DNA from 3 places in the Clostridium sp. CTA-7 genome. Region 1 is predicted to be linked to each of the others. Evidence: riboswitches for the same ligand, from Rfam matches in the RefSeq annotation. Region 1 holds a riboswitch; each other region holds the start of a gene.

The links. A riboswitch is a leader RNA that binds a small molecule or an ion and turns the genes downstream of it on or off. The one in region 1 is predicted to bind S-adenosylmethionine.
Region 2: linked by a shared signal. The riboswitch ahead of ACYUEX_RS00400 (methionine ABC transporter ATP-binding protein) and the one ahead of metK (methionine adenosyltransferase) in region 1 are both predicted to bind S-adenosylmethionine.
Region 3: linked by a shared signal. The riboswitch ahead of ACYUEX_RS15950 (Na+/H+ antiporter NhaC family protein) and the one ahead of metK (methionine adenosyltransferase) in region 1 are both predicted to bind S-adenosylmethionine.

The regions. Positions count from the first base shown of each region.
Region 1 covers NZ_BAAAAV010000002.1:23,812-34,792, forward strand. The annotation lists gene atpD (F0F1 ATP synthase subunit beta) at 1-396, shown strand, start outside; gene ACYUEX_RS03105 (ATP synthase delta/epsilon chain alpha-helix domain-containing protein) at 408-812, shown strand; gene ACYUEX_RS03110 (hypothetical protein) at 1,018-1,665, shown strand; gene murA (UDP-N-acetylglucosamine 1-carboxyvinyltransferase) at 1,687-2,946, shown strand; gene spoIID (stage II sporulation protein D) at 3,314-4,366, shown strand; gene ACYUEX_RS03125 (peptidoglycan DD-metalloendopeptidase family protein) at 4,638-5,369, shown strand; gene spoIIID (sporulation transcriptional regulator SpoIIID) at 5,465-5,716, shown strand; gene mreB (rod shape-determining protein) at 5,855-6,889, shown strand; gene yyaC (spore protease YyaC) at 6,950-7,471, opposite strand; gene ACYUEX_RS03145 (hypothetical protein) at 7,581-8,015, shown strand; tRNA gene ACYUEX_RS03150 (tRNA-Tyr) at 8,315-8,399, shown strand; tRNA gene ACYUEX_RS03155 (tRNA-Thr) at 8,425-8,499, shown strand; tRNA gene ACYUEX_RS03160 (tRNA-Tyr) at 8,506-8,590, shown strand; tRNA gene ACYUEX_RS03165 (tRNA-Val) at 8,613-8,688, shown strand; tRNA gene ACYUEX_RS03170 (tRNA-Thr) at 8,714-8,788, shown strand; tRNA gene ACYUEX_RS03175 (tRNA-Tyr) at 8,794-8,878, shown strand; SAM riboswitch class I at 9,029-9,137, shown strand; gene metK (methionine adenosyltransferase) at 9,240-10,415, shown strand; gene nagA (N-acetylglucosamine-6-phosphate deacetylase) at 10,455-10,981, opposite strand, start outside.
Region 2 covers NZ_BAAAAV010000001.1:99,172-110,152, forward strand. The annotation lists gene ACYUEX_RS00380 (PTS fructose transporter subunit IIC) at 1-1,076, shown strand, start outside; gene ACYUEX_RS00385 (PTS sugar transporter subunit IIA) at 1,193-1,642, shown strand; gene ACYUEX_RS00390 (HAD-IIB family hydrolase) at 1,783-2,541, shown strand; gene ACYUEX_RS00395 (type I phosphomannose isomerase catalytic subunit) at 2,689-3,627, shown strand; SAM riboswitch class I at 3,828-3,951, shown strand; gene ACYUEX_RS00400 (methionine ABC transporter ATP-binding protein) at 4,040-5,098, shown strand; gene ACYUEX_RS00405 (methionine ABC transporter permease) at 5,067-5,747, shown strand; gene ACYUEX_RS00410 (MetQ/NlpA family ABC transporter substrate-binding protein) at 5,799-6,620, shown strand; gene ACYUEX_RS00415 (M20 metallopeptidase family protein) at 6,705-7,874, shown strand; gene ACYUEX_RS00420 (type I phosphomannose isomerase catalytic subunit) at 8,210-9,148, shown strand; gene ACYUEX_RS00425 (ROK family protein) at 9,248-10,132, shown strand; gene ACYUEX_RS00430 (MFS transporter) at 10,444-10,981, shown strand, end outside.
Region 3 covers NZ_BAAAAV010000009.1:132,360-143,340, reverse strand. The annotation lists gene ACYUEX_RS15965 (anti-sigma factor domain-containing protein) at 1-511, opposite strand, end outside; gene ACYUEX_RS15960 (sortase) at 511-1,116, opposite strand; gene ispF (2-C-methyl-D-erythritol 2,4-cyclodiphosphate synthase) at 1,683-2,162, shown strand; gene ACYUEX_RS15950 (Na+/H+ antiporter NhaC family protein) at 2,267-3,544, opposite strand; SAM riboswitch class I at 3,847-3,953, opposite strand; tRNA gene ACYUEX_RS15945 (tRNA-Lys) at 4,132-4,207, opposite strand; tRNA gene ACYUEX_RS15940 (tRNA-Gly) at 4,211-4,284, opposite strand; gene ACYUEX_RS15935 (hypothetical protein) at 4,348-5,022, opposite strand; gene ACYUEX_RS15930 (HNH endonuclease signature motif containing protein) at 5,287-5,697, shown strand; gene ACYUEX_RS15925 (amidohydrolase) at 5,938-7,302, opposite strand; gene ACYUEX_RS15920 (adenine deaminase) at 7,366-9,078, opposite strand; gene ACYUEX_RS15915 (ABC transporter substrate-binding protein) at 9,097-10,143, opposite strand; gene ACYUEX_RS15910 (ABC transporter ATP-binding protein) at 10,172-10,981, opposite strand, start outside.

The DNA of each region.
Region 1 (10,981 bases):
ATATATCCAGCAGTTGATCCATTAGAGTCTAATTCAAGAATATTAGATCCAAGAATAGTAGGAAGAGAGCACTATGATATAGCTACAGAAGTTAAAAATATCTTAGAAAGATATAAAGAGTTACAAGATATAATTGCAATCTTAGGTGTAGATGAATTATCAGATGAAGATAAAAAAGTAGTTGCAAGAGCAAGAAGAATTCAAAGATTTTTATCTCAACCATTTACAGTTGCGGAGCAATTTACAGGAATGCAAGGTAGATATGTTCCAGTAAAAGAAACAGTAAGAGGATTTAAAGAGATTTTAGAGGGCAAGTATGACGATCTTCCAGAATCAGCATTTTTATTTGTTGGATCTATAGAAGAAGCTATAGAAAAAGCTAAGACCTTAAGATAGGGGATGATGTTATGAGTAAAACTTTTAGTGTAACTATAATAGCCCCTGGAAGAGAAGCTTTAGTAATGGAAGCAGAAAGATTGACTACTTTAACTAAAGATGGTGAAATTGAATTTAGAGCAAATCATACTCCAATAATAGTAAGTACTATTCCAACTACAACATTAGTAGTTAATGGAGGTAATAAGCAAGAAATGTTCACATCATCAGGAATAATTTATATAAAAAATAATGAATTAAAGTTCTGTTGTGATGCCGTAGAGATGCCTTCAGATATTCACATTGATAGAGCACAAGAATCAAAGGTCAGAGCGGAAAGAAGATTAAAAGAAGGTAAGGATATAGATGTTGAAAGAGCTAAAAGATCATTAGCAAGAGCAAATGCAAGAATTGGTACCTTAGATACGAATAATTAACTTTAAGATTAAAAATAGAGTAATAAAAGAATTATGAAATTCTTTTATTACTCTATTTTTCATTTTACTAAAATACTATAAGTGTAAATAGTGACAATTAATCACAAAATTCAACCTAATCTATATATTATATTATAGCTATAGATTTTGAATAAAAAAGAATAAATTGGACAATACTTAAAAAAGAAAGGTATGGGGGGAATTTATGAAAAAAGTCATAAAAGTTATATCTTCTTTAATCTTCTCTTTGTTAATTATTGGGGCATTTCCAATTAAATCTGAGTCCATTTCCAATAAATTTAATTTAATAGAAACTCAGTTAATGGATACAAATGACTTTGTTGAAAATGGCGTTAAGATCGAATATAGTGTAAATCAATCTATATATAAAGAGAAAATTCTAATTGAAGAGCAATTAAAAAAAGTCTTTGGAGAAAATGTAGATATAAATAATAATAGTATTATTTATAGAGATGACTCCAAAGAAATAAAAGTATTATTATGGAGTGATAATGAAAATACAAAAGTTCAAATCACTTATATAAATAATAATAAGAATACCAATACTCTTGAAATTAGAAAAGAATTAAAAAAAATCCAAAATATTTCAGCAAAAAATATAAAATATTTTGATTTTGTAAGGGTAAAAATAATAGAGGATCAAAAACAACATCTGTTGGAGGTACTAAGGAACAATATAAAACAGGATACTTTAGAAATATTAGATATTTATAATGGTTCTGTAGCAAAGGGAAGATTATATGATGGAAATAGAATCAGTATAGGTCATATTAAATATGATACAGGAGAATATCTAATTATAGGAACACCAGTGATATTCGTAACATACTAACAATTCATTATGGAGGATAATATGGAAAAAATTGTAGTTGAAGGTGGTAATAAACTAAGAGGTGAAGTGAATATTAGTTTAGCTAAAAATTCTGTTTTACCAATAATAGTTGCAGGTATTTTAAGTCCAAATGATATTATTATCAATAATGCACCTATGTTAGAAGATGTAGTAGTTTTAACAGATTTGTTATTAGGAATGAACTGTGATATAGAAAATGACTCAAAAGGTAATTTAAAGATAAATACTTCTAATATTAAAGCAATTGATATGAATACTGAGTTAATAAGAAAAATGAGAGCATCTTTTCTAATTATGGGACCAATGCTATCGAGATTTGGAAGATGCAAAATTTCCATGCCTGGAGGATGCAATATAGGTAGTAGGCCTATAGATTTACATTTAAAAGGATTTAAGCTTTTAGGGGCAGAGATTGAAATAGGACATGGTTTTGTAGAAGCGAAGGCTAAAAAACTTAAAGGAAATAGAATATATTTAGATTTTCCATCTGTAGGTGCAACTGAAAATTTGTTAATGGCGTCTGTTTTGGCTGAAGGCACAACAATTATAGAAAATGCTGCAGAAGAACCAGAAATATGGGACTTAGCTAATTTTCTAAATTCAATGGGAGCTAAAGTTCAAGGAGCAGGAATGGGGAAAATAACAGTAGAAGGCGTAGATTCTTTAACTGGGATAAGCTATAAACCTATATATGACAGAGTTGAAGCAGGAACCTTTATGGTTGCAGCAGCTATAACAAATAGTAAGATAATCATAAATGGAGCTAATGAAGACCATTTAAGACCTACAATAGAGAAATTAAAAGAGTGTGGAGTAAAGTTTGAGAGTATAAAAGAAAATGTTATGTTAGTTGATGGAACAGATAAGAAGAGACCTGTTGATATAAAGACATTACCTTATCCTGGTTTTCCAACTGATATGCAAGCTCAAATGATGACATTATTGTCGGTAACAAAAGGATCAAGTATTATAACAGAAACGATATTTGAAAATAGATTTATGCATGTTGCAGAATTAGTAAGAATGGGAGCAAATATAAAAATTGATGGAAGAACAGCAATTATAGAAGGAGTAGATTCTTTAACAGGATGTGATGTTAAAGCTACTGATTTGAGAGCTGGAGCAGCTATGATACTAGCTGGGTTAGTGGCTCAAGGAAATACAGAAATTAGTGATATATATCATATAGATAGAGGTTATGTGAATATAGAAGAAAAATTTAGAGGCTTGGGAGTTAATGTATATAGAGTTGATAAATAGATATATTATAAATAATTATAGCTATATTCGCCTAATTAAAGAACTTAGATTTATTCTAAGTTCTTTAATTTTATACTTTAATATATAGGAAAGCATAAAGATTTGAAATTTTGAAAATATCAATATATAAGGCTTTTAGGAATTAGATTTAGAAAAGTAGATTTGTTTTATACTTTTCTTACCTTCAGTTTGGAAGTGGACATATGTAGGTTTGTGTTGATTTGGAGCGGAGCGACGGAATAAGTAAACTTATATATGTTCACTTTTTTTATTATAATGATTTAAATAACTCAACATAAAGAATAAAAAATAAAGTATAATTAGGAAATTTTAACATATATTAAATTGTATTAGTTAAAGGGAGGCGATGTTTTTGAAAAATAAAATAAGTTCAATGAGAGATTTAGTAGAACTTGGACTTTTCAGTACTTTAGTTTTAATATTTATGATTGTAATTCCAATGATTGTAATCAAATCTTCTTCAGTAAGTGCATTAGAGGAAATTTCTCAAAATGGTATAGAAGATAATGTTGGTTCAAACGAAAATAAGTTTATAACTTTATCTGGAAATGATGTTATAAAAGTTTATATAACTAATGAAGACAAGATAGTAGATATACCTTTAGAAGAGTACGTAAAGAGCGTAGTTTCAGGAGAAATGCCAGCAAGCTTTGAAATAGAAGCTTTAAAAGCACAAGCTATAGCAGCAAGAACTTATGTATCTGCAAAAAGAACTAGACCCTGTAATAATGCTAAAGGTGGCGATGTTTGTGATACTACACATTGTCAAGTGTATATAAGTAAAGAAATTAGGTTAGAAAAATGGGAGAATAGTAGTAGTGAGAACTGGTCAAAAATTTCAGAGGCTGTTGATGCTACAAAGGGACTGGTTTTAGCATATAATAGTGAATTAGTTCAATACCCACAATTTTTCTCTACAAGTTCAGGAAAAACAGAAAATGCTGTGGATGTATTCTCGAGCGATGTTCCTTATTTAGTTTCTACTGAAAGTAAAGGGGAAGAAATAGCTCCTAAATACACAGATGAATCCAAATTTAACATAGATGATTTTGTAAATAAAATAAATTCCAAATACGCAGATGCAAATATTAGTAAGGATAATTTACAAGGTAATATAGAGATTTTATCTAGAAGTGATGCTGGTGGGGTAAAAGAAATAAGATTTGGTAAAGCAAAAGTAAAGGGAACAGATTTCAGGTTATCTTTTGGCCTAAACTCAACAAATTTTGATTTTAAAATAAGTGGAAATGAAGTAATATTCAATTGCAGGGGCTATGGACATGGAGTTGGTATGAGCCAATGGGGAGCAAATGTTATGGCTAAGGATGGTAAAAAATATGATGAAATTTTAAAACATTATTATACAGGTATTGATTTAAAGGAAGTAAAATTTAATTAAGAATCATAAGTATGTTTAAGTAAGTAGTAAAAAGTAATGGAAATTTAATTAAAAGTTTTAATTTTTAAAAGACAATATACATGTTTATTTTAAATAGGCATATATATTGTCTTTTTATATTTTACATATTTAAAGTGAATACAACAACTAGTTAGATGATAGTTTAGATGAGGTTTTTTGTTATTAAATGTAGAAATTTGATGTAAATAAATCAATTTGCATTTGTATTAATTTATGATAACGGGCAAGAATACAAAAAGGAGGTGTTGATATGGACCAAAATAAGAAAGACAAGGTAAAAGACTTTTTCAGAAAGGAGGGCTTTTATTTAGTACTATTCCTTTGTTTGTGTGTAATTGCAACTGTTGCAGTAGTTACAACGAAAAGAAATAAAGCTTTAGAACAAAGTAATAAAGCAGAAAATGAATTCACTTTAAATATTGATGATAAATCTACTTCAGAAGTTCAAAAGCAAAATGCTGACAGGGTTGAAAATAATCAAAACAATGAATTAGCACAAGAACAAGAGGTAGCATCTACAGAACAAGATGTTAATGTTTCTGCTGGAACGAATGTAGAGGTTAAATTTAAAAAACCTTTAGAAGGATCAATTGCAAGAGAATATTCTTATCCAAAGCCACAAGCTATGAGCGATGGAAGCAGTAGGAATATTAGAGGAATAGATATAAAAGCTAGTGTTGGAACTGAAGTTAAATCTGCTGCAGTGGGAGAAGTGAAAGAAGTTTCAAGCAAAGTTGAAGAAGGAAGCTATGTAGTTATTGCTCATGCTAATGGATTATATACAAAGTATTGTAATTTATCCAAAGACATAAGAGTAAATGTTGGAGATAAAGTAACAGAAGAAACTGTTATAGGAACTGTTGGAAACAGCTCAAAAATATTTACCAATGATGAATTCGGTGAACATTTGAATATACAAGTTCAAGATGTAAATGGAAAAGATTTAAATCCAACAACATATTTTACGTTTAATCAAGAATAATAAATAATTCATCAGTCATTTGGTTTAAATGACTGATGAATAAATTAGATACTAATGGTCACATATTAATAGTTTATCCAAAGGGAGGTAATATTTTGAAGGATTATATAGAAGAAAGAGTTTTAGAGGTTGCTAAATATATAATAGATTCTAAAGATACAATTAGGAAGACAGCTAAGGTATTTGGAGTTAGTAAAAGCACTATTCATAAAGATATGACAGAAAGATTACCAAAGATAAATCCAGCTATAGCAGAACAAACTCACTCTATATTAGAGTTAAATAAAGCAGAAAGACATATTAGGGGTGGAAAAGCCACTAAAATGAAATATAAAACAGCAGAGTAAGTAAATGATTACGAATTTAAGTACAAACATATTGAAGGATTACCATATTCCATATATAATAATAAATATGCTAATAATGCAAAATAAGAGAAATTTTGAAAGATTTTATAGTGCGAAAAGAGTAGGAGTGAACAAGGAATGTGGTTTTGGAGAAGTGGGAGCGATCTAGGAATAGATTTAGGAACAGCAACAGTTTTAGTTTATGCAAAAGGTAAGGGGATAATATTAAAGGAACCATCAGTTGTTGCAATAAATAAAAATAATAATAAAATACTTGCTGTTGGAGAAGAAGCAAGGAAGATGATTGGAAGAACTCCAGGTAATATAGTTGCAGTAAGGCCATTAAGAGATGGTGTTATATCAGATTATGACATAACTGAAAAAATGTTAAAAGAATTTATTAGAAAAGCATATGGAAAAAGTAAAATTACAGCTCCTAAAGTAATGGTATGTGTTCCATCACAAGCAACAGAGGTGGAAAAAAGAGCAGTTATTGATGCTGCCAGAAATTCTGGAGCAAAGAAAGTACATTTAATAGAAGAACCTTTGGCTGCTGCAATTGGTGCAGGATTAGATATAACTAAACCTAGTGGCTCTATGGTAGTAGATATTGGTGGTGGAACTACTGATATAGCTGTAATATCCTTAGGGGGAGTTGTAGTAAGATCATCAATAAAAGTAGCTGGAGATTCATTTGACGATGCTATAATAAAGTATGTACGAAATAAGTACAAGATAATGATAGGTGAGAAAACGGCAGAAGAGTTAAAGGTAAATATAGGATCAGCATTTAATGGATCAAGAAACTTAACTGCTATGATGAAAGGTAGAAATTTAATTACTGGATTACCAGATGAGGTTTCTATTACATCAGAGGAAATAATTTATGCACTAAAAGAATCAGTATCGTTAATTGTCGATAATGTTAAATTTGTATTAGAAAAAACACCACCTGAACTTGCTGCTGATATAATAGAAAAAGGCATTTTAATGACTGGTGGAGGATCTTTATTAGATGGATTAGATAAGCTAATAGAGCATGAAACAGGAGTCAATGTCGATGTTGCTAATAACTCTGTAGAAGCAGTAGCAGAGGGTACAGGCAAGGTTTTAGGATATCTAGATAAAATAGAATCTAGTCTATCAGACAAGGAAATAACTTTGATAGAGTAGTAGAATATTATACATATTATATATAATTGATTGTAAAAGGGAGTATTTTATTGCTCCCTTTTATTTATTAATAATCTTATATGCTTCAATAATTGAAGAAGAAATCACTTTAGCCATTTCCATAACTAAATTTAGACGAATGCTTCTAGATGTGAAAATTTCTGCATTTTCACTTGAATCTATTATTCCTATTATTGAGGCAATTCCAACATCAGGTAAATTTTTACCAACACCTTTTCCAGGATGTATTGGATAATCTCTGGTATGTATTTCACCAATTGAGCTATATTCACCTAAGCAAGCATCTATACCTATAGTTAAGGATTTAGGATGCAATTTATTAATTTCATTCAATCTTTTATTTATATTTAAAGCATGTATTGGAGATTCTATTGTTCCGTACACTGGGAGAGGGAAGGCTTTTTCTGTTAGAAATGTGCCAACCATTGGACCTAAGCAATCACCAATACATTTATCTGTTCCTATACAAACTATTATAGTATTTTCCGTAATATAATTTTTAATAGAATTTGCTATTTCAATATGAGAATTATAAGAGTTATATAATACTTTACGCTTCACTAAAATTCACCCCCGCCATAAAAGTATATGTTTGATAAAGATTAATTATAATAAAATGTATAAAAATCATAAAAGAGGAAATTAATCAAATAAAAGGAGATGAAATAGAATGAAGAGATTACTATTTTCTACCATTACCATAATAATTAGTATAGTTATCCCAATATATTTTTTATTAGTGTGGGAGCCATTAAAAAGTGAAGAAGTTATTAGTGAAAATGTAGTAAAATACAATAAAGAAGAAGAGTTTATTAGTGAGGAAAAAAATAAATCTACAATTATTATAAATCAAGTAGATTCCTCTAATAATTTGTTTGGACATTTAGATAAAGCTAGAAAAGAAAAAATAAATGTATTAATTAGAAATTTAGCTATAGTAGATATAATAAAAGTTAATGACTATTTTTCGGATAGAGAAAATACAGTTAACATTACAAAAGGTATGTCTTTAGTAAAGCAAAGAATGTCAAATAAAGAATATGAAGAGTTTAAGGATATTATAAGTGATTATATTGATTTAGATATTATAGAAAAAGAAGTATAAGAAATTATTATTTAAAAAATTATTTTACTTATAGCAATATATATTTATTAAAAATTATTACAAGTTGAAGTGATGTTTATTTAATATCTAATATAGAATAATTATGACAGAAAAATTGTTAATAAAAAAGATATTAGCATTAATTAGAAGAAAATAAAAGAAAAACAGAATAAATTAAATATAGTTTCTTTAAATGAGTAAAAATTGTACTTGAAATTAAGATATAATAAATATATACTAATCATTGTCGGTTGAGAAGATACAAAGTTTACTTAACTGAAATTAAATAAATTTTAAACGGGGGAGTTCCCGAGTGGCCAAAGGGGGCAGACTGTAAATCTGTTACGTTTCGTTTCGATGGTTCGAATCCGTCCTCCCCCACCATTTGAAATTTATTAATTTATAATATGCTGGCATGGCTCAACGGTAGAGCAGCTGACTTGTAATCAGCAGGTTGTAGGTTCGATTCCTATTGCCAGCTCCATAAAATGGGGGAGTTCCCGAGTGGCCAAAGGGGGCAGACTGTAAATCTGTTACGTTTCGTTTCGATGGTTCGAATCCGTCCTCCCCCACCATTTTATAAAATTTTATTATTATGGAAGCATAGCTCAGCTGGGAGAGCATCTGCCTTACAAGCAGAGGGTCACAGGTTCGATCCCTGTTGTTTCCACCATTTGAAATTTATTAATTTATAATATGCTGGCATGGCTCAACGGTAGAGCAGCTGACTTGTAATCAGCAGGTTGTAGGTTCGATTCCTATTGCCAGCTCCAAATGTGGGGGAGTTCCCGAGTGGCCAAAGGGGGCAGACTGTAAATCTGTTACGTTTCGTTTCGATGGTTCGAATCCGTCCTCCCCCACCACAAAAGGCAAGTTTACTTGTCTTTTTTTATATTTTTAAATAATTTAATATTTTATGAGTTAAGGAATCTAAATATGTAATTATTTTAGGTTTTATTGTTGACTATTAATATTAAAGATGATATAATCTGAAAAGTAAAATTTGATATTAGTTCTTATCCAGAGAGGCGGAGGGAAAAGGGCCCGATGAAACCCGGCAACCTACTTCAGTAATTTTGAGTGTGGTGCCAATTCCTGCAAAGTAATTTTGCAAGATAAGAAAGATTATGACTTTTAACATCTCTTCTTATCGAAGAGATTTTTTTATTTTATAAATTAAATTAATTAGAATTAATATCAAATAAAATGAAAGGAGAAATGAAAATGAGAAGATTATTTACATCAGAATCAGTTACAGAAGGGCATCCAGATAAAATATGCGACCAAATTTCAGATGCTGTATTAGATAGTATTTTAGCTAAAGATCCTATGGCAAGAGTTGCTTGTGAAACAGCTGTTACAACAGGAATGGTATTGGTTATGGGAGAAATATCAACTAATTGTTATGTTGATATTCCAAAGTTAGTTAGAGAAACTGTAAAAGAAATAGGCTATGATAGAGCTAAATACGGTTTTGACTGTGAAACATGTTCAGTACTAACATCAATAGATGAACAATCAGGTGACATTGCTATGGGTGTTGATGAAGCATTAGAATCTAGAGCAGGGCAAAAAGATGATGTTGAAGCAGTTGGAGCAGGAGACCAAGGAATGATGTTTGGTTTTGCAACAAATGAAACAGAAGAGTATATGCCATTACCAATAGCTATGGCTCATAGATTATCAAGAAGATTATCAGAAGTAAGAAAGAACGGAACTTTACCATACTTAAGACCGGATGGAAAGACTCAAGTTACAGTTGAATATGATGATAATAAAGTTATAAGAATAGATGGAATAGTAATATCAACTCAACATAGTGAAGATGTATCTCAAGAACAAATAAGAGAAGATTTAATGGAGCATGTAATTAAAGCTGTAGTTCCAGCAGAATTATTAGACGATAGCACAAAGTATTACATAAATCCAACTGGAAGATTCGTTGTTGGAGGACCACAAGGAGATAGCGGATTAACTGGAAGAAAGATAATAGTTGATACTTATGGTGGATATGGAAGACACGGTGGTGGTGCTTTCTCAGGGAAAGATCCAACTAAAGTTGATAGATCAGCAGCATATGCGGCTAGATGGGTTGCTAAGAATTTAGTAGCAGCTGGAGTAGCTGATAAATTAGAAATTCAATTAGCATATGCAATTGGTGTTGCTAAGCCAGTTTCTATAGAAGTAGAAACATTTGGAACTGGAAAGAAATCAGAAGAAGAAATAATTTCAATAGTTGAAAAAGTATTTGATTTAAGACCAGGAGCTATAATAAGAGATTTAGAATTAAGAAGACCAATCTACAAGCAAACAGCTGCATATGGTCACTTTGGAAGAAATGATTTAAACTTACCTTGGGAAGATTTAAATAAAGTAGAAGAAATAAAGAAGTATCTTTAAAATAAAAAATGCTCCAATTTTGAATTGGAGCATTTTTATTTATACTAATACTTTACCAGCAACTATAACATTTTTTACATTTATGTCTTCATCAAATAAAACCAAATCTGCATCGAAGCCTTCTTTTATAAGACCTTTTCTATCTTCAACTTTACAATGTCTAGCAGCATTAAAAGTTGCCATTTTTACAGCTTCGTTTAATGAAAGACCAACATTTTTATATACATTTTTAATAGCTTTATCTAGAGTTAATATTGAACCAGCTAAGCTTCCACTTAAAAGTCTTGCAGCTCCATCTTTAACAACAACCTCTTGACCTCCTAATGCATACATACCATCAGGCATCGCACATGCCATCATTGCATCAGTGACTAATAAAACTTTATCAGTTGTCTTTTGATTATAAGCTATTCTAAGTGATGGATATGATATATGGATACCATCAGAAATTGTTTCTGTAGTTACTTCGCTATCAAATATAGCACCTACAACTCCAGGTTCTCTATGAGCAAATGGTGTCATTGCATTAAATAAGTGAGTTGAGTGGCAGCAACCACATTTAATTC
Region 2 (10,981 bases), on a different contig from region 1:
ATGAAGCTAAGAAAGAAATGAAATCAAAGCAACCTACTTTCTATAAGCACTTAATGGGTGGAGTTTCTTACATGATTCCAGTAGTTGTAGTTGCAGGTCTTTTAATAGCAATAGCTTTAGCTTTCGGTGGAGAGCCAACAGCAAACGGATTAGCAATACCAGCAGATTCATTTTGGAAAAAGATAGAAATGATAGGTGGAGCAGGATTTACATTTATGGTTCCAGTTTTATCAGGATTTATAGCTTATTCAATTGCAGATAGACCAGGTTTAGTTCCAGGGTTAATCGGTGGATATATAGCAGCAAATGGTTCATTCTATGGATCTGAAGCAAATGCTGGTTTCTTAGGTGGTATAGTAACTGGTTTCTTAGCAGGTTATGTAGCAAAAGGATTAAAATCAATAAAAGTACCAAATATGATTAAACCAATAATGCCAATAATCATAATTCCAATAATAACAACATTAGTTACAGGATTGGCATTTATATTAGTATTAGGTGGACCAATAACTTCAATATTTGAAGGATTAACTAACTTCTTAGCAGGATTATCAGGAGCAAGTTCAGTAGTTTTAGCTACAGTATTAGGTGCAATGGTTGCATTTGATATGGGTGGTCCAGTAAATAAAGTTGCATTCTTATTTGGTGTTGCAATGATTACAGAAGGTAGACCAGAAATAATGGGACCTATAGCAGCAGCAATAGCTATTCCTCCAATAGGAATGGGATTAGCAACATTCTTAGGAAAGAAACATTACAGTCAAGATGAGCTTGATGCAGGTAAAGCTGCATTTACAATGGGACTTTGTGGAATAACAGAAGGTGCAATACCATTTGCATCAGTTGACCCACTAAGAGTTATTCCATCATTAATAGTTGGTTCAATAGTTGGAGCTAACATAGCAATGTTTGCAAAAGTAGCTGATAGAGTACCTCATGGAGGTCCAATAGTTGCTTTAATGGGAGCTGTTGATGGAGTAGTTATGTTCCTTGCTGCAATAGCGATAGGCTCATTAGTAACAGCACTTATGGTTAACTATTTAAAATCTTTAAGAGATAGAAAAGCAGCTAAGTAAATTAATAAGAAATATATTATAATAAAATAAATAGTAAAAACATAAATAATATCAAGGGAGTTAACAGTTTTAATTTCCTTGATATTAAATTCAAAATTCAAAGAGAGGTAATAGCAATGAATAGCAAAATATTTGATGTAAAATACATGGATTTAAACTTAGAAACTAACGAAAAATTTGAAACAATAAATCATCTAGCACAACTAGCAAAAGATAGATTAATAGATGTTGATAAGTATGTTGAAGATGTAAAAAGAAGAGAAGCTATATCAACAACAGGTATAGGTGATGGAGTTGCGATACCTCATGCAAAATCACCATGGGTAAACATACCAACGGTTATAGTTGGTAAAAGTGAAAAAGGAATAGAATGGGAAAGCTTAGATGATGAACCAGTAAATATGGTGTTTTTAATAGCAGTACCAGATGGTGAAGGAAATGAGCATTTAAAAATTCTTCAAATATTAGCAGTAAGCTTAATGGATGATGATTTTAAAGCAGAAATAGAAAAAGCTAATGATAAAAAAGTAATAGAAGAGTTATTATTACAAAGAACTGAAATGTAAAAAGAATATAAGCAATAAAATAGACTTAAAAGTTTCATCTTTTAAGTCTATAAATTTATTTGTGAAAATTTATTCAATTATATGATAAAATTATAGTGATAAAATATTAAAAAAATATCGATATAATAATGGAGGAATAAATGAGTAAATTATTAGCAACAGATCTTGACGGAACATTAATAAATGATAATGAGGTTACCATTGAGGATAAAGAATTTATACTTAGACTTCAAAGAGAAAAGAATTTATTAGTAGTTTCAACGGGAAGACCATACAATGGAGTAGAAATGCTAAAGGATGACTATAAGATATTTGCAAATTATTATGTATTACTAAATGGAGCATTAATAGTAGATTCATTAGGAAGAAAAATAAAGCAAGAAGTAATTAATAAAAAAATAATAGAAAGTATAATAAATGGAATAAGTGAAGATGATGTATATATTTCAGTAGAATCTGGATTTGACACATATTTATTAACAGATGGAGATAATTTACCATATCCAAATAAAAAAAGAGTAAATTCAATATGTGAAATAGAAGAGGAGCTAAGCTTAATTTCTATATATAATCCAAATAAAGAGAAGGATGAAATAGAAAAAATAAAAGATGAAATAAATGAAAAATATGGTGATACAGTAGTAGCATATAGAAATGATATTTATATAGATGTAGTTCCAGTGGGATGTTCAAAGGGAAGTGGAGTAAAATATTTAGCAGAACAAGAATTAATAGAAAATGAAGATCTATATACCATAGGAGATTCATGGAATGACGTAACTATGTTTAAGATAACTAAAAATTCATTTACATTTAACCATGTAGAAGAAGAACTAAAGAAACATGTTAAATATTTAGTTAACTCCGTAGGAGAATGTATAGAAAATTATTTATTATAAATATTATAGAAAATAAATATTATAAATAAAATAGAATAATTGAAGAATATTAATTAATTTTTATTTAAAAAAATCAATTAATTTAATAATCTATATATTGAAATATATATTTTACTTAAGAAGTGTTGTTAAGGAAGGAGAAAGATTATGTATCCAATTAGATTTGAGAATTTATATTATGAAAAAATATGGGGTGGAAGAGATTTTGAATCCTTTAGAGATAATATGCCAGAAGGTGAAATAGGTGAAACATGGGATATAGCATGTCATCCAAATGGGACTGGAATTGTAGAAAATGGTTCATTAAAAGGAACTAGCTTCGATGATTTAATTAAAAAGTATGGACATACACTTGTAGGAGCGAAGGTTACTTTAGAAAAATTTCCATTACTTATAAAGCTTATTAATTCAAAAGAAAAACTTTCAGTACAAGTACATCCAGGAGATGAATATGCTGCAAAGTATGAAGGGGATTATGGTAAAACAGAAGCTTGGTATGTTATGGATGCTAAACCAGGTGCTTGTTTAATAGTGGGAACTAAAGATTGTAGTAAAGAACAATTTGAAGAAGCTATAAAAAATAATAATGTGGAAAGTTATTTAAATAAAATAGAAGTTAAAAAAGGTGATTGCTTTTTAATTAATAGTGGATTAGTTCATGCTATATGCGAAGGTGTTATAATAGCAGAGATTCAACAAAATAGTGATGTAACATACAGAGTATATGACTATGGAAGACCAAGAGAAATTCATGTTGAAAAAGCATTAGATGTTATAAACTTTGATCTTCAATGTGAAAACCTTAGTGAAAAAGAAGAAATAAAGCATGAAGGCTATAAGCAAAGCTTACTATGTAAAAATGAATACTTTGGAATAGAAAAAATAACTATAGATTCACAATACAATGATGCAAGTGATATAGAAAAGTTTGATATGTTAACTTGCGTAGATGGAGAAGGAATAATAGAAGGAAAAGACTTCACAGAAAAAATAAAGACTGGAGATAGTTATTTAATCCCAGCTACTTTAGGAGAATATTCAATAAAAGGTAATGTTACAGTTTTAAAGAGCTATCCAGTTATATAGTTAAAAAAAAAACCTCTAAGTAATTAATTATTTAGAGGTTTAATTTTAGTTTTTTATTTTAAATTAAAATGACTTAGCAAAATATAATGGATTTCTTACATATGTCCACTTTTTTATAAAAAAGTAAAAATACTATTGACAGTGGAAATATATACATATATAATGAGGAACAAGAAATGAAAAACAAAAAAATGAATAGATTTTTATCAAGAAAGACGGAGGGACTGGCCCTGTGAAGTCTGGCAACCTGAATTACGAACTTAAATTAGTTATGATTTAAGGTGCTAAATCCTGCAGATGTTTACTGCGTCTGAAAGATAAGAATGAAATATAGAAGTGTATTACACTGCTTTCTTATTTTTTAGGAAAGCAGTTTTTTTATTACCTTTTTTAGGGTAGAGGGAGGGGCAACATGATTGAATTAAAAAATTTATACAAGACTTATGATACAGAAGGTGAAAAAGTAGAAGCGGTAAAGGATGTAACATTAAATATTAACAAAGGTGAAATCTATGGAATTATAGGCTTTAGTGGAGCTGGAAAATCAACTCTAGTTAGATGCATAAACTTTTTAGAGAGACCTACTAAGGGGCAAGTACTTATAGATGGAAAAGACCTTAATACATTATCAAATAAAGAACTTAGAGAAGAAAGAAAAAAGATAGGAATGATATTTCAGCATTTTAATCTTATGAAGTCTAGAACAGTTTTTGAAAATATAGCCTATCCTTTGAAGGGAAGTAAATATTCAAAAGATGAAATAAAAGATAAAGTTATATCACTACTAAAGCTTGTTGAATTAGAAGATAAGGCAAATTCTTATCCATCTCAATTAAGTGGAGGACAAAAACAAAGGGTAGGCATTGCAAGGGCTTTAGCCAATGATCCAAAAGTATTACTTTGTGATGAAGCAACTAGTGCTTTAGATCCACAAACTACAAAATCAATACTAAAGCTTTTAAAAGAGGTAAATAGAAAATTTGGAATAACCATAGTAATAATAACTCATGAAATGCAAGTAGTTAAAGAAATATGCACAAGAGCTGCTGTTATGGAAAATGGAAGAGTTGTAGAAGAAGGAAATATATTTAAGGTATTCTCAGAGCCTAAAGAAAAGATTACAAAGAATTTTATAGATAGTACTTCTTTATTAAGTAATATATATGACTTAATAGAAGATAAATCTTCAGTTGTAGAAATTAAGGAAAATGAAAAGATACTGAAACTCAAATACTTAGAAAATAGTACAACTGAACCAATAATTTCAATAATATCTAGAGAATTTAATGTAGATGCAAATATAATCTTTGGAAATGTAGAGATAATTCAAGAATCTCCACTTGGTGGACTTATTGTAATAATTAAAGGTCAAGAAGAACGGATTCATAATGTTATAAACTATCTTAAAGAAAAAAATGTGGAAGTTGAGGTGATTAAAGATGGCAGACTTAATACAAAAATTATTGCCTAATGCAGTAAAAAAAATACCGGAAATTTATGAAGCAACTGGACAAACCTTGATTATGCTTCTAGTATCAGGAGCTATATCCTTTGTTATAGGTCTTATATTAGGAATAATATTAGTGGTAACTAAGAAGGGAAGCATATTAGAAAATAAACCAGTTTATTATGTTTTAGACAAGATAATAAATATAACAAGGTCAATACCATTTATTATTTTATTAGCAGCAGCAATACCATTAACCAGGGCTATAGTAGGAACAGCAATTGGAACAAAGGGTTCTTTTGTACCACTAGTTTTAGGAACTATACCCTTCTTTTCAAGACAAATAGAAAGTGCTTTATCAGAAATAGATAAGGGGGTGATAGAGGCAGCTGAGGCAATGGGGTCATCACCTTTAGAAATAATATTTAGAGTGTATCTAAAAGAAAGTGTACCAAATATTATTAGAGCAACAACAATAACTTTTGTAAGCTTAGTTGGATTAACAGCTATGGCAGGATCAGTAGGTGGCGGAGGTCTTGGGGATCTAGCAATTAGGTATGGCTATCAAAGAAATCAAATAGATATAACCTTTGTAACAGTAATAATATTACTTATTGTAGTAAATATAATTCAAGGGCTAGGGGATAGAGTAATTAAAAAAACAACACATTAAAATTAAAGCAATAAGCAAAAATAAATAATAAATAAAAAGGGGACGTAAAATATGAAAGCTAAAAATTTACTAAGTATAATATTATCGGGGGCATTACTTTTCTCATTAGCAGGATGCCAAGGAGGAAAATCTAAAACAGAAAATAAAGTAGTTAAGGTAGGAGTAGTTGGTGAAAGCAGTGATCAATGGGAACCTGTAATAAAAAATCTTGCAAAAGAAAGGATAACTGTAGAACTTGTTCCTTTCTCAGATTATAGTCAACCAAACCAGGCTTTAGCAGATAAAGAAATAAATTTAAATTCATTCCAACATTATGCATACTTAAATAAAGATATTGCAGATAGAGGATTTGATTTATCAGTTATAGGAGAAACTTTAATAGCTCCTCTTGGTGTATATTCAAATAAAATAAAATCTGTTGATGAGCTAAAAAATGGGGATTCTATTGCTATACCAAGTGATGCAACTAATGGAGGAAGAGCTTTAAAGGTTTTAGAATCAGCAGGAGTTATTAAGGTAGATGAGGCAGCAGGATACACTCCAACTTTAGATAATATAGTTGAAAATCCTAAAAATATAAAATTTGTAGAAGTTGAAGCAGCTCAAACTCCAAGATTATTAGAAGATGTAGCTGCAGCTTTAATAAATGGTGGACATGCAGTTGATGCAGGACTTAATCCAAAAGAAGATTCTATTTACTTAGAACAAGTTAAAGAAGGTAGTGACAATCCTTATATAAACGTAATTGTTGCAAGAACTGAAGATAAAGATAATGAAGTTTATAAAAAAGTTGTTGAAGCATTTAGATCAGATGAAGTAGCTAAGGTTATAGAGGAAGTATATAAAGGGGCCTATATACCAACTTGGAAATAGAAATTAAAGAATAAAACTATTTATAACAATATGAATATAAATAAGTAAAATACTGTGAGTGATTAATATAAGGGGGCTATTTTTATGAATATAAAAGATTATGTAATAAAGGAAAAGGACTATATTACTGGATTAAGGAGATATTTTCATAAGTATCCAGAAGAAAGTTTAAAAGAATATAATACAGCAAAGAAGATAGAAGAAGAGCTAGACAAACTAAATATTCCACATAAAAGAATTGGGGAAACTGGAGTTTTAGGAATAATAAAAGGTAAAAAAACATCAAATAGAATTTTAGCTGTAAGAGCAGATATAGATGCTCTTAAGGTTCCAGATTTAAAGAAGGAAGACTATAAATCTGAAAATGATGGATATAACCATGCTTGTGGTCATGATGGACATACGGCTAGTCTTCTTGGAACTGCAAAAATATTAAAAGAAAAGGAAGAGGAGCTGGTAGGAGAGGTAAGATTATTCTTCCAACAAGCAGAAGAAATTGGACAAGGAGCTAAAATATTTCTTAAAGAAGGATGCTTAGATGGAGTAGAAGAAATAATAGGAGCTCACGTAGCTTCAGGAATAGACTTAGGTAAGGTATCAGTAACTAGTGGGCCTAGCTTTGCATCTTGCGATTACTTTAAGATAACTATTAAAGGTAAAGGTGGTCATGTATCTGCACCTCATTTATCAACAGATGCTTTATATATTGCCAGCCAAATAGTAGTAAATCTACAATCAATAGTAAGCAGACAAACAGATCCTGTTGATACAGTAGTTGTAGGAGTTGGATTAATCAAAGGGGGAACTACTTACAATACAGTAGCAGGAGAAGTCACATTAGAAGGAACAACGAGAGCTTTTACTTTTGAATCAAGAGAAAAGACAAATAAGTCAGTAGAAAAAATAGCGAAAAATATAGCAGAAAGCTATGGGGCAGAGGCTATAGTTGAGTTTAGAGATTATGCATCACCTTTAATAAATGATGAAAGAGTTAGTAAGGAAGTTGCTCTTATTGCAAAAAATATTATGGGAGAAGAAAATGTAATAACCAACTATCCAAAGAAACTAGGAGCAGATGATTTCGCAGAATTCTTAATAGAAGTACCAGGTACCTATATACAAGTGGGAACTAAAAATTCATGTAATTCAAATACTGCTGTAGCACATCATAATGATTTATTTGATATAGATGAAGCGGGATTATTAGTAGTTACAAATATAGAAGTAGATTATGTATTAAATAAGTTATTATAAAATTATTTCCCTAGGTTCAAAACAGTTGTTTCCTAGGGGAATTTTTTTAGGAAATTATAAAAGTCTAAAATTTTGAAAATGTTAATATAGAAAGCCTTTAGCAATTTTATTTGGAAAATCGTTTTAAGAATTATCTAGTTCATTTTCTAAAAATTAGAATAGTAAATAAAAAATATCACTATATAATAAATTATAAGATGTTAGATTATATACAAAATTAAAGTGAGTTATTATTGAATTTCAATTAATCCAGCTATAAGATTGTTTTAAAGATTACTTTATATTATATAAGAATATGTTATCTTTAAGAAGAATTAAAATAAGGCGGTGATTTAATGTATCCAATTAGATTTGAAAATTTATATTATGAAAAAATATGGGGTGGTAGAGATTTCGAAGCCTTTAGAAATAATATGCCAGAGGGAGAAATAGGTGAAAGCTGGGATATAGCATGCCATCCAAATGGAACAGGAGTAGTAGAAAATGGCTCATTAAAAGGAACTAGATTTAATGATTTAATAAAGAAATACGGGCATGCACTTGTTGGAGAAAAGATTACTCTTGAAAAGTTCCCATTACTTATAAAGCTTATAAACTCAAAAGAAAAACTATCTGTTCAAGTTCATCCAGGAGATGAATATGCAGCAAAGTATGAAGGGGATTATGGTAAGACAGAAGCTTGGTATGTTATGGATGCTAAACCAGGTGCTTGTTTAATAGTGGGAACTAAAGATTGTATCAAAGAGCAATTTGAAGAAGCTATAAAAAATAATGAAGTAGAAAGTTATTTAAATAAGATAGAAGTTAAAAAGGGTGATTGCTTTTTAATAAATAGTGGATTGGTTCATGCTATATGCGAAGGAGTTATAATAGCAGAAATTCAGCAAAATAGTGATGTAACATATAGAGTATATGACTATGGAAGACCAAGAGAAATACATGTTGAAAAAGCATTAGACGTTATAAACTTTGACCTTCAATGTGAAAATCTTAGTGAAAAAGAAGAAATAAAGCATGAAGGATATAGTCAAAGTTTATTATGTAAAAATGAGTACTTTGGAATAGAGAAAATATCTGTAACTTCAGAATATAAGGATCTAAGCGATATTGAAAAATTTGATATGTACACTTGCGTAGAAGGTGAAGGAACAATAGAAGGAAAAGATTTCTCAGAAAAAATAAAAATGGGAGATAGTTATTTAATTCCAGCTACTTTAGGAGAATATTCAATAAAAGGTAATGTTACAGTTTTAAAAAGTTATCCAGTTATATAATAAATCCCTCATAATATAATTAATAACAAGCTTAAGCTTGTTATTAATTATAATGTAAATGTTTAAATTATATAAAATAATAGAATGGAGATTATAAAAATGAAATATATAATAGGTATAGATATAGGTGGAACTAATATTAGAACTGCCTTAATGGATGAAGAAAGAAATATTATAGAAAAACTTAAAATAGAAAATGAAGTGAACAAGGGGCCTGAATACAATTTAGATAAAATTATAAATCATATTAATGCTAATTGGAAAGAAAAAGGTATAAGTGGGATAGGAATTGGAAGTCCAGGTCCTTTAGATATTAAAAGTGGTAAAATACTTAAGGCTCCAAATTTAAAAGGCTGGGATAATTTCAATGTGAAAGAATATATTGAAAAAAACACATTATTAAAAACTGAAATTAATAACGATGCAAATGTTGCTGGTCTTGCAGAAGCAATGATAGGTTCTGCAAAAGGTGCTGAAAGCGTTTTTTACATTACTGTATCCACAGGTGTAGGTGGAGCTTTAATAATTAATAATAAAATAGTAAATGGTGCAAATAGTTTTGCAGGAGAAATATGCAACTTAATAATAAATGAAGATAAATATAGTCATTCAGGATTGGTTAAAGGAGGATTAGAAGGTCAATGTAGTGGCCCTAATATTTCAAGAAAAGCAAGTGAAAAACTAGGAAGATACATAGAAACACCAGAAGTTTTTGATTTATATAAAAATAATAATGAAGTAGCAATTAAGCTAATTGAAGAATTATGTGAAAATTTATCTAAAGGAATTTCTAATATAATATCAGTAGTTGACCCTGAAATTATAGTTTTAGGAGGTTCTGTAGTTTTATATAATCAATCAATTATCCCAATAATAATAAATAAAGTTAAGGAAAAGGTTATAAATAAGGAAGCAGTAAATATAAGGGTAGCAGAAATTGGAGATGATGCTGGACTTAAAGGTGCAGGATTCTTAATAGAATAAATAGTTTAATGGGAATGGATAAAAATAATATTAGAAAAAGAGAAAATATTTATTTCTATTGTTTAGGCTGTGTTAGAGGAAGATATCTAACACAGCCATTTTTTACCCTATAAGAGATTATATTTTTAAAATCTGTGGATAAATTATTTATAGCATATAAGTTATTGAAGTTAGCTCTATAGAGCAAAAAAGAGAATAAAGAATGCAAGATTTAATTGGTTTTATTTAAAGTAAATATTTGTTTAATTAAAGCTTCATAGATAGTAAGCTATTTCGTGAGGAGAATTCTTGAAAAAAGGGGGGAAGGAATAGTGGAGACTGTATCTAAAAGGTTTTCTAATTATCTTCTTATATCGTCTTTAGGTGGAAATATAATTGGAAGCTTATTTGTTCTATTTTTAAGTTCTACTAAAGGATTTAGTGCTAAAGAAATAAGCTTAATTATAGGAACAACACCATTGATAATATTTCCCATATTTTTTATATGGGGTAGTGTATTAGATAAATATAAAAAAATTATATGGTTTAGTAAGTTAGTAAATTTATCAAATATCATAACAATGATGCTATTGATATTTACAGATAATTTTAGAATATTCTTTATTATAAATTTATTAAGATCAATTTTACTGCAACCTGGTGGAACATTAAATGATAAGTACCTATTGAACATATCAAAGATTAATAAAGGTTCATATGGAAATTTAAGAGTTAGATCTACTATAGGATATGGATTAGCTGGAATAGTAAGTTCTATAGCTATTAAATTAGGTGATGTATATTTAGCTATGTCAGTGGGGATGGTTTTAATATTTATAAGTATTATTCTAATAAACAAAATTCCAGACA
Region 3 (10,981 bases), on a different contig from region 1:
ACTCACCTTTAAAAGTTAATACTATAGCCTTCCTAATACTCTTTTCTAGTATAATCCCCCTATGCTCTGTTGACTTTATAAGCTCAGAAACCTCATCTACTCCCATTATGTTAATAGCTTCAACTATTTGTATATATTCTTGTAGATACTTGTAATTAGGATTTGATAATATAACAACATATGTTATTATATGCTCTTTCCAATTGTGAAAAAATTCTTTTTCTATTGGTGTTCTTTTGAAAAGTCTATTTATCGGAAATTTCTTTGTTGTATTTAAGTATTCAAAAAGTTCTACATCTTCTATCATAAAATAGGCTATATTTAAAATTTTGTTTCTTACATTATATGATGGCTCTTCATGTGTTAAATCTTTAATAAGTATTTTATAAGTTAAAAGTTCATTTTTTAGCCTTTCTATTTCTTCTGACCTTTTCTCAACAACCTCTTCTAAAGCTAAATTTGATGGAGCCTTAGTTGAGAATTTATATTTATCACTTTGAAAATTGCTCATTATTCTCCTCCACTTTGTAGATCCTTTGTTTCTATAAGCTTACCTTTTACTATAACTCTTTCCTTAGCTCCAACAGTACAAGTTATTAAGGTAATTGTTGCATCATCTGTTTTATCTAAAACATCAACCCTACTTGGATCAACTATAAAATTTTCATCTATTTTGTATATATACTCTTTCTTATTTGCCTTAACTATAATATCGTCTCCTGCTTCAACTTTGTACAAGTTTACAAATGCTTCTGAATAATCTGATACCCTGTGACCAGCTACCACGAAATTTCCTTTTTCTCCTGGTTTTGCTGAATCTTCAAAATGACCTAAGTAATACTGAAGTACATTATCAGACATTCCTTCCACTAAGCCTTGAGATAAGTTTATACTTGGAATTTCAATTAAAGCAATAGGTTTATATCCATTAATTGATTTATCACCATTATCAGATCCCTCACTTTTCGGATCTTCATTTATTACTTGTTCTAAAATATTTTGAAGCTCTTTTTGTTTCTTTGAAGTTTCCATTTTTTTATAAACAATTGATATTATCAATGCTAGTCCAACTATTATTAAAATAATCCCTATTACTCTTCTAATCTTTTCTTTCAAATTCATCATCTCCCATTAAACATTTATACCACTCTATCATATATTATATCATAAACATTATGGACTTTTATAATATATATGTTCTAATTATTAATTTACATTACATTTTGTATTATTTATTTTATAGTAAAATCTCATTAGCAGTATATGAAGAAAATTTAAAAGCATATATATTTTTGAATTTTATATATAAGTTCCTGTAATACCGAATTACTTATACTATAACAAAGTGTATTTACTTTAATTAAATTAATGCAATTTATTAGAACTTATATATGCTTTTTATAGTCTATTAATATTTTAGGAGCAACTTATGAATAGAAAAATAATTTATGTAGATTTCGTCCTTAAACGTAAGAAGCTTTCATCTAGGACCATTCACTTTATTTACAAGCTTAATATTAAATTAAATCATCTTATTAATAAAATATTTAAGAAAAAATATGTAAAAAATAATTCTAAAGTCTATCCCTTTAAAAAAGTATTATAGTTCTAAAAAATAAATTTTAAATATATCTTCTATATTTATGGTAAAATAATTCTATAATTAATTTAGAGGTGATAAAGTGAGGATAGGATTAGGATACGATGTACATCGTTTAGTTGAAGAAAGAGACTTAATAATAGGAGGAGTTAAAATTCCTTATAAGCACGGTTTACTTGGACATTCAGATGCTGATGTATTACTTCATGCAATTATGGATTCATTGCTTGGTGCTTCAGCTCTAGGTGATATAGGCAAGCATTTTCCTGATACAGATGAAAGATTCAAAGGTATTTCAAGTTTAAAACTTTTAAAACAAGTAGGATTACTTCTTTCAGATAATGGTTATTCCATAAACAATATAGATGCAACTATTATTGCTCAAAAACCAAAAATGTCTCCTTATATACAACAAATGAGAGAAAACATAGCACAAGCTTTAGAAATTGATTTAAGTCAAATTAATGTTAAGGCAACTACTGAAGAAGGACTTGGATTTACTGGCAGTGGTGAGGGTATATCCTCTCAAAGTATATGCCTTCTTACAATGGATAATAAATAATTAAAAAGTTAAGAATTAAATTAAGGCTTATAAAAAGCAAGGAGATAACTAAAAAAGTTATCTCCTTATTTTTTGGTTTATATATTTAAATTTTTACAACAGCCTTATTTATTTCTCCAATGAATGTATATAGCTATTATAGCACATATCCCCATAAGATATGGATAAAATAAAAATTTCATTATTGCAAATGGTGATAAAGCTGCAAGACCTGCTGCTGATATTAGTTGAGCTCCATATGGTATTATGCCCTGAAATACACACGAAAACATATCCATTATCCCTGCAACCCTCTTTGGTTCTAAATCAAATTCATTTGAAATATTTTTAGCTATTGGTCCAACAGTTACTATTGCTACTGTATTATTAGCAGTACAAATATCTACTAAACTTACTAGGGTTGCAATACCATACTCAGCCCCTCTTTTACTTTTAAAATTCTTCAGTCCTTTGTTAAGTATAAAGTCTATTCCACCATTAAACTTTATTATCTCTATTGTTCCAGCTATAAGTAATGAGATTATTATTAGCTCACTCATACCAGCTATTCCATCAGATATAGAATTAAATAATCCCAATAAGTCAAAGCTTCCAAATATAAATCCTATTATACATGAAGACAATATTCCAAGTAATAAAACTATTATTACATCAACTCCAAGTAAAGCTGTTATTATAACTATTATATAGGGTAAAATTTTGAATATATTAAAACTTAAAGAATCTAAACTAACTACATTTGCATTTCTTGTTAATACCATGAATATTAACGCAGTTATTATTGCTGCTGGAAGAACTATTATAAAATTCATTTTAAATTTATCTTTCATTTCACAACCTTGAGTCCTTGTTGCTGCTATAGTTGTATCAGATATTATTGAAAGATTATCTCCAAACATAGCACCACTAACTACTGCTCCAACTGCCAATGCTGTTGCTATTCCTGTCTTGTCTGCTATTCCAACTGCAATTGGAACTAATGCAACTATTGTTCCCATTGATGTTCCTATAGATAAAGCTATAAAGCAACCTATAATAAACATTCCAGGTATTAATAGACTACTTGGTAATAAAGATAATCCTAAATTTACAGTTGAGTCTACTGCTCCCATATTTTTAGCAACTTCGGCAAAGGCTCCTGCTAATATAAATATTAATATCATTAATAAAATATTAGTGTTTCCCGCTCCCCTACAAAAAACTTCTACTTTTTCATCAAACTTTACTTTTCTATTCATAATTAATGCTGTTAGAGCTGCTACTAAAAAAGGAACAATAACTGATACAGCATAAAAATCTTTTGCTATTATAGATGTACCTAAATACACTAATAAGAATACTCCTAATGGAATTAAAGCTAGTCCATTACCTTTGTTTTTCAAAATTTCTTCCTCTCCTTTAAAATATAAATTATTTCTAATAACAAAATTAAAAAAGTCGCAAAGGCGAGCTTGTCGAGCCGTCGACTTTTTTTAGCGCATGTGCATTTCCGAAGCTTGCCTGAGGAAAATCTTGCACGCGCACTATATTCACATTTTTTACTCTTTAGGATATAACTTTAATAACTAAATATCTTACAATAATTATGCAAAATAAATATAAAAATATAATTTTCTAAAGAGTAAAAAAAGCTCCTGTAGAAATACAGAAGCTTTACTCACACATATAAAAAATTATAGTTCGCCTCTTATCTACCAGGTTTACCTGCAGGATTTAGCACCTTAAGAATTAATTAAAATTCTTGGTTGCTGGGTTTCATAGGGCCAGTCCCTCCACCACTCTTGATAAGACTTTTAAATTTTGCACTATAATAGTATCAATTTAATATACTATTGTCAATATGAAAAATATTCCTAACACCTTATATAAGTCTTTTATTTTTAAAGTTACTATTAACAATAAAGTATTTAGTGTTAAATGTTCTATAAATAGAAAAAAAGAGATTACATAAAATTAATCTCTCTTTTAATGGTGCGTTATCAGGGGATCGAACCCGGGACACCCTGATTAAGAGTCAGGTGCTCTACCAACTGAGCTAATAACGCATATGGAGCGGGTGATGAGAATCGAACTCACGTAACTTGCTTGGAAGGCAAGGGCTCTACCATTGAGCTACACCCGCAAATATTATTGACAGTAATATTATATATTTAGTAATTATTACTGTCAATAATTAGTTTTACCTTTAAATTATTTCTGTAAGGGATTTTAATAAAATATCTCTAAATCGCTCTCCATGGCTCTTATTTTTATCAGCTTTTTCACATACTTCTTTCCAATCTGAAATAATTAAGCTAGTTCTCTCTTTAAATTCTCTTTCACTTGTTGTCATATAGCTTGAATTTATAACAAATTCCCCTAATTCTTTTGGTGTATTAAAAATTTTTAAATATAAAAATTCTCTATTGTCTCCGTACCAAGTTCTATTAAAGTCTCTAGCAAACTTTTGAAGTGCCCTAATTAATTTATCTTTAGGTAAAGCCCAACACTCCTTTATCATTTTTACATGTCTTCTCATATTATCTGCTTCTTCTTTAGATATTTTTTTATTTTTTTCTCCATCTGAAATTATTATTTCTACTGGAATGTTTGGAACATTAACAACTAACCTTTCCTTTCCATATATCCATTTATAAAAGGCTTCTTGTAAAAATGAATATTGAATATATCCTAACAATATTTTTTCATTTGGAAAGTATGCCCATGTATTATTAAGTCCGTTATTCTTGCAAAAAACTAAGCTATGGATATATATACTTTTTTCATTAGGTAACTTATCCATAAACATATGTCCTCTTATAGTTTTATTTTCATTAATTAATTCTTCCCAGTAATCAAATGAATCATAACTATGTCTCACTGTATCACCTTTCCTTCAGTCTCGTAATATAATATACTATATATATATTATATAGTATATTATACCACCTTTACAAGTATTTTTTAAGAATATAACAAAGTAAATATAAACACTTTATTATAACAATATAATTCTATGTATTAGGATGCACGTATTTTTAGCGTAAAATACCTACTCACCCAATGATATACTTTTATATCTAATTTGAAATAAAAATAAATTTATTTTATAATATTATTAAAGATATAAAAAGGAGGCATGACTTTGTACCACTGTGAAATTTGTGGATCAAAAGCGGATATTCATCATATAGTTCATAAACACGAAGGTGGCTACGATATTAAGTTAAACTATAAATATCTTTGCAACTACCACCATAGAGGGAAACATGGTCCTCATAACTGTATAGAAACTGATTTAAAGTATAAACTTGAATTACAAGATAAGCTTTTTAAGCTCTTACCAAAAGATTACTATACAGCTAAGGAACTTTACAATATTTTAGAAATATCTCATTCTTCTTTAAAAAAGTTAATCAAAAACCTTAAACTATTTAAAGAAGGATACTCTAAAAAAGAAATAATAAAGAACCTCATGGGTGGTAAACTCTACTCCTATGCTATGCTTCAAGAGCTTGAGTTAGAACGTCTTTTCCATAATATTAATATTAGCTAAAATTTAACTTTATATTCAAGTTACCATTTATTTGTATATGTAATTAAATTATAGATATTTTTAATGAATTTTAATAACTTTATATAAATTTTTTCCAATTAAAAAAGCTTCTTAAAGATTATACATTTCTTTAGAAGCTTTTATTTTATTCAATACCTAAAATTTCTAATATATTCTTTTGTTAAATAATATCCTGAATCTTTAATACAACAATATGCTTTCTAATTTAATAGGCTATCCTTAAAGTTCTTTAGCAACCTTATTTATTTTTTCTTTTAAGCTCATTAAATTTTTTCTAATTTCTGTGAATTCCTCACTTAACAGAATCTTATCTCTAACAACAACCTTTCCATCGACTACTACCGTATCTACATTACTAGGATTAGCCGAATAAACTATAGTAGCATAATAATCATATATTGGTTGCATATTAACAGATTTTGTCTCTATTAAAACTAAATCTGCCTTTTTTCCTATTTCTATGGATCCAACATCTTCACTCATTCCTAATACTCTAGCTCCACCTATGGTAGCCATCTCTACTAATTCTATTGATGGTAGTAACGTTCTATCCTTATTAAATAACTTATGTATCTTACCTACTTGTGACATTTGAGTTATTATATCTAAAGTATTTCCACTCATAGGCCCATCCGTTCCAAGCCCTATGCTTATTCCTTCTTCTTTCATCTTGACAATAGGCGCTACACCTTTTGCCCCCTTAGAATTTGCACCTATGTTATGGGATACACCTACTCCTCTTTCTTTTAATATTTTTATATCTTCATCATTAACTAACACTGTATGTGCTGATATAAAATTAGAATCTAATATACCCAAGCTATCTAAATATTGAACTGGAGTTAGATTATACTTTTCTCTATATTCACTTATTTCATAATCCATTTCAGCTACGTGCATAGTTATAGGAACATTATATTCTTTACTTATTTTATATGCTTCTTTTAATGATTCATCTGTATTAGTATATGGTGCATGTGGTGCTATTCCTGGAGTTATTAAAGTATCATTCCTCCATTTTTCAATAAAACGCCTTGAATAATCTAATCCCCCAAAAGGCTCTTTAGTATCTGGCGCGACGAAGTTTACTATGGTTTCACACAATACTCCTCTTATATTTAGTTCTTTAGCTGCCTTTGCAACTTCATCTTCAAAGTAGTACATATCACAAAAAGTAGTTACTCCCCCTAATAGCATTTCAGCTATAGCATATTTAGCACCTATATAAGTTAACTTTTCATCAACTAACTTTTGCTCTAATGGAAATAAATATCTTTTTAATCTATCCTTATAATCATCTGCCAAACTTCTAAAAGGAACCATTGATGAATGAGTATGACAATTTATCATTCCTGGCATTAAAATTCCTTCTTTTCCATCTATAACCTCAAATTCACATTCATTTGAACATCTATTTTTATTTATATATCTCTCTAGAGAATCATCCTCTAAACTAGCATCTCCAATATATGTTATTTTATTTCCTTCAAAAGCAACTACTCCATTTTCTATCATGTCTTTATTTTCATTCATAGTAATTATAGTAACATTCTTAAATATAGTTACCTTACTTTTTACTTTCATATTGACCTCCAAGTTATATTTTTATATTAAATTAGACTATGCATAACATAGTCTAATAATTTATTACTTAAATAACGAAACAAACTTCTGAGCCTTTACATCTATTAATCCTTTATCTGTAATTTTAAGAGCTGGGCTAACAGGTAATGACAATGTACTAAATGACATTATTTCATTCATATGAGTATAGCCTAAATCCTTCATCCCTTGCCTTACTTTTTCTAGATTTTTCCCTACTACCTCAATTGGCTCATCACTAACTATTCCACCTATAGGTAAGCTTAACTCAGCTAATACACTACCCTTATTTACAACAACATATCCTCCTCCAGAAGATATAACTTGATTTACAGCTAAAACCATATCCTCAACAGTTCTTCCCATCACCATAAGATTATGGTGATCATGTGCCCATGTAGTTGCTATTGCACCTTCTTTTATAATTCCACCTTCTACTAAGCCAAAAGCTACATTATTGTTTTTACCATATCTTTCAAATACAGCTATTAAGCAGCAGTCTTTATTTTCCCACTCTAAAATGTTATTAGCTATATTTAGTGTAATTTCACCTTCTTCTGTAAAGGTCGTATTCTCAAATACTTTAATAGTCCTACATGTAACTTTATTATTGTATAATTTAGGCACTTTAATTAGTAAATCTTCTTTAGTAATTGGTTTTACTTTTATACTGTTATAAAATCTTTCACTAAATCTGCTCTTTGTTTTAAAATACTCTTCTTTTATTCCTTCTGATTTACTAAATACAACTTCTCCATTTTTATAAACTTCTTCAATCTCAAAGCTATATAAATTACTAAGTAGAATAAAGTCTGCAATTTTTCCCGGTGCTATTATTCCTCTATCTAGAAGTCCCATTCTCATAGATGGAGTATAAGTAGCTACATATACTGCATTTTCTAGTGACATTCCTAATTTCATGGCTTTTTTGACTAATTCATTAAGATGTCCTTTTTTTAACGTATCTGCCATTACATCGTCTGTAGCTAAGCAAAAATGCTCATATAAATTATTCTCTATTAAAAAATTTATATTTTCACTAGTCATTGATTTATGTTGCATTTCTATAAACATACCATTTCTTATTTTTTCTTCAAGAGATGATACGCTTTGTTGAGTATGGTCTCCATTTACACCTCTATAAATATACAAAGATAAATCTACTCCATCAATTTTAGGACAATGTCCTTCTAAAGGAATGTTTCTTTTTTTATTTTTACTAATATTGATTATCTTATTTATAGTAGAATTTTCATCCTCTATTAAATCCTTAAAGTTCATTACTTCTCCGAGACAAAGAACTCTATCACAGGATAATAGTTCTTCTACCTCTCTCACACCAATTTTCCCTCCAGTAGTCTCTAAATCACTTGAGGTTGAAGGTACAGAGCTTGGTATGCCATAAAATATATCTACTTTTTCCTCAGACTTCATAAATTCCTTTATTCCTTCGATTCCAAAAACATTTGCAATCTCATGAGGATCAGCTACAACTGTAGTAACCCCATGTTTTATTACAGCCTTTGAAAATTCACTTGGAATGGTCATTGAGCTTTCTATATGCATATGTATATCTATTAATCCTGGAATCATGTACTTATTATTACCGTCTATAACATTTTTAGATGTTAACCTGTTCTCATAATTATGTCCTATATGAACAAATTTACAATTATGTATTACAACATCACCTTTTATGAATTTTTTAAAATAACTGTTATATACATTTAAATTTTTTATGATTAATTGTACTTCCATTCTCTCACCCATTTAATACTAGTTCATTATTCTGTTCCAAGTATTAATCCATTGCTCCATTAATGGATTTACAAATTTGAAATCTATTATTTTTGCATTATCAACTACTGCTCCATATGTTAAATTCTTAGAATCTTCTTCGGTTAATTTAACTTCTGTATTAACTGGCGCTTCCTTTAAAGCTTTAGCTGTTTTCTCTTGAACTTCTGGACTTAAAGCATAATTTATAAACTCATACGCTAATTCTTTGTTCTTTGAATTCTTATTTATATTAATTGTGTTGAAGTTTAAGTAAGTTCCTGATTCTGGAACTATATTTTTAACTCCTGGCTTAGCTTTTGCAATTGTATCATATGCGAAATCTGATGCTACAGCTGCAACTATTTCTCCACTTGAGAACATATTAGCTAAATCTGATGATTTGCTATAAGTCTTAACAACATTTGGCTTTAAAGCCTCTAGTTCTTTAAAGGCTGCCTCACCTTTATCTGATTTGATATCAACCCCTGCTTTAATTGCCGCAATATCTACTATTGCTGGCCCATTAGTAGTAGTTATATCTGGTATAGCTATTTTATTTTTTAATTCCGGTTTCCATAAATCTTCCCATGAATTTATCTCTATTCCAGCCGATGGATCTACTACTATTCCTATACTGTTTAATGTATAAGCTGGACCATATCCTCTTTCTACAGTAGCTTTAGCTTTTTCATTCATATTTTCAGCATTTGGTATTTTTGAGTAATCTATTTTTTCAAATATACCTGCTTCTATACCTTGTTCAGCAAATGACTCTGCTAAATAAGTTATATCTATATTAGAATTAGGATTGTTCTTCATTTTAGTTAGTCTTTCAGAATTATTTCCAACCTCTAAAACAATCTCTACTCCATGTTCCTTAGCAAAAGGTTCAAACACTGTTTCTTTTAATACATCCTCATTTAGTCCCCATGTTGAAATTACAAGTTTTTTGTTTGATGCAGCATCTCCAGATTTGTTACATCCTACTAAAGCTGTTGATGAAATTAATCCTGTTAATAATAATGCTAAAATTCTCTTCTTCATAAATATTCTCCTTTATCTTATGCAAATTTTATAATATAACTATTTTATTTGATGGTAATTGAATCTTTACTTTATCTCCTTTTTCATATATAAGGCTATTTTCACTATTCACAATTATGCTACCCACAGATGTTTTAACATCATATTGGTATGCTTTCCCTAAGAATGTTCTTATTTCTATGATACCGTCTATTGTATTTTCTAGGTCTTCATTAACTATCTTTATATCATCTGGTCTTATAGTTGCTTTAACATCTATTTGGTCCTTTGATTTGCCCACCTTAAATTCAGCTCCACATTCACTACAATAAGTATCCTTTGAAACCTTTTTTAAATTAATGAAGTTTTCAAATCCTACAAACCTTGCAACAAACTCTGTAGCTGGATTTGAATAAATATTTTCCGGAGTATCAAATTGTTCTATGACTCCTTTATTGAGTACTGCCACTCTATCTGATATTGAGAAACACTCTTCTTGATCATGAGTAACAAATAATGTTGTTATTCCTAGTTTTTGTTGAAGTTTTCTTATCTCAACTCTCATTTTAAGCCTTAACTTTGCATCAAGATTACTTAAGGGTTCATCTAAGAGTAAAAGTCTTGGCTCTATAACTAACGCCCTTGCTATAGCTACTCTTTGTTTTTGTCCCCCAGATAATTCTTTAGGATACCTCTTTGCTAAGTGAGTCATATCTACAGTTTCTAATATTTCATCTACCTTCACTTTTATTTTATCCTTAGGCATATTTTTCATCTTTAAGCCAAAGGCTACATTTTCTTCAACTGTTAAATGTGGAAATAATGCATAACTTTGGAACACTAGTCCAAAATTTCTATT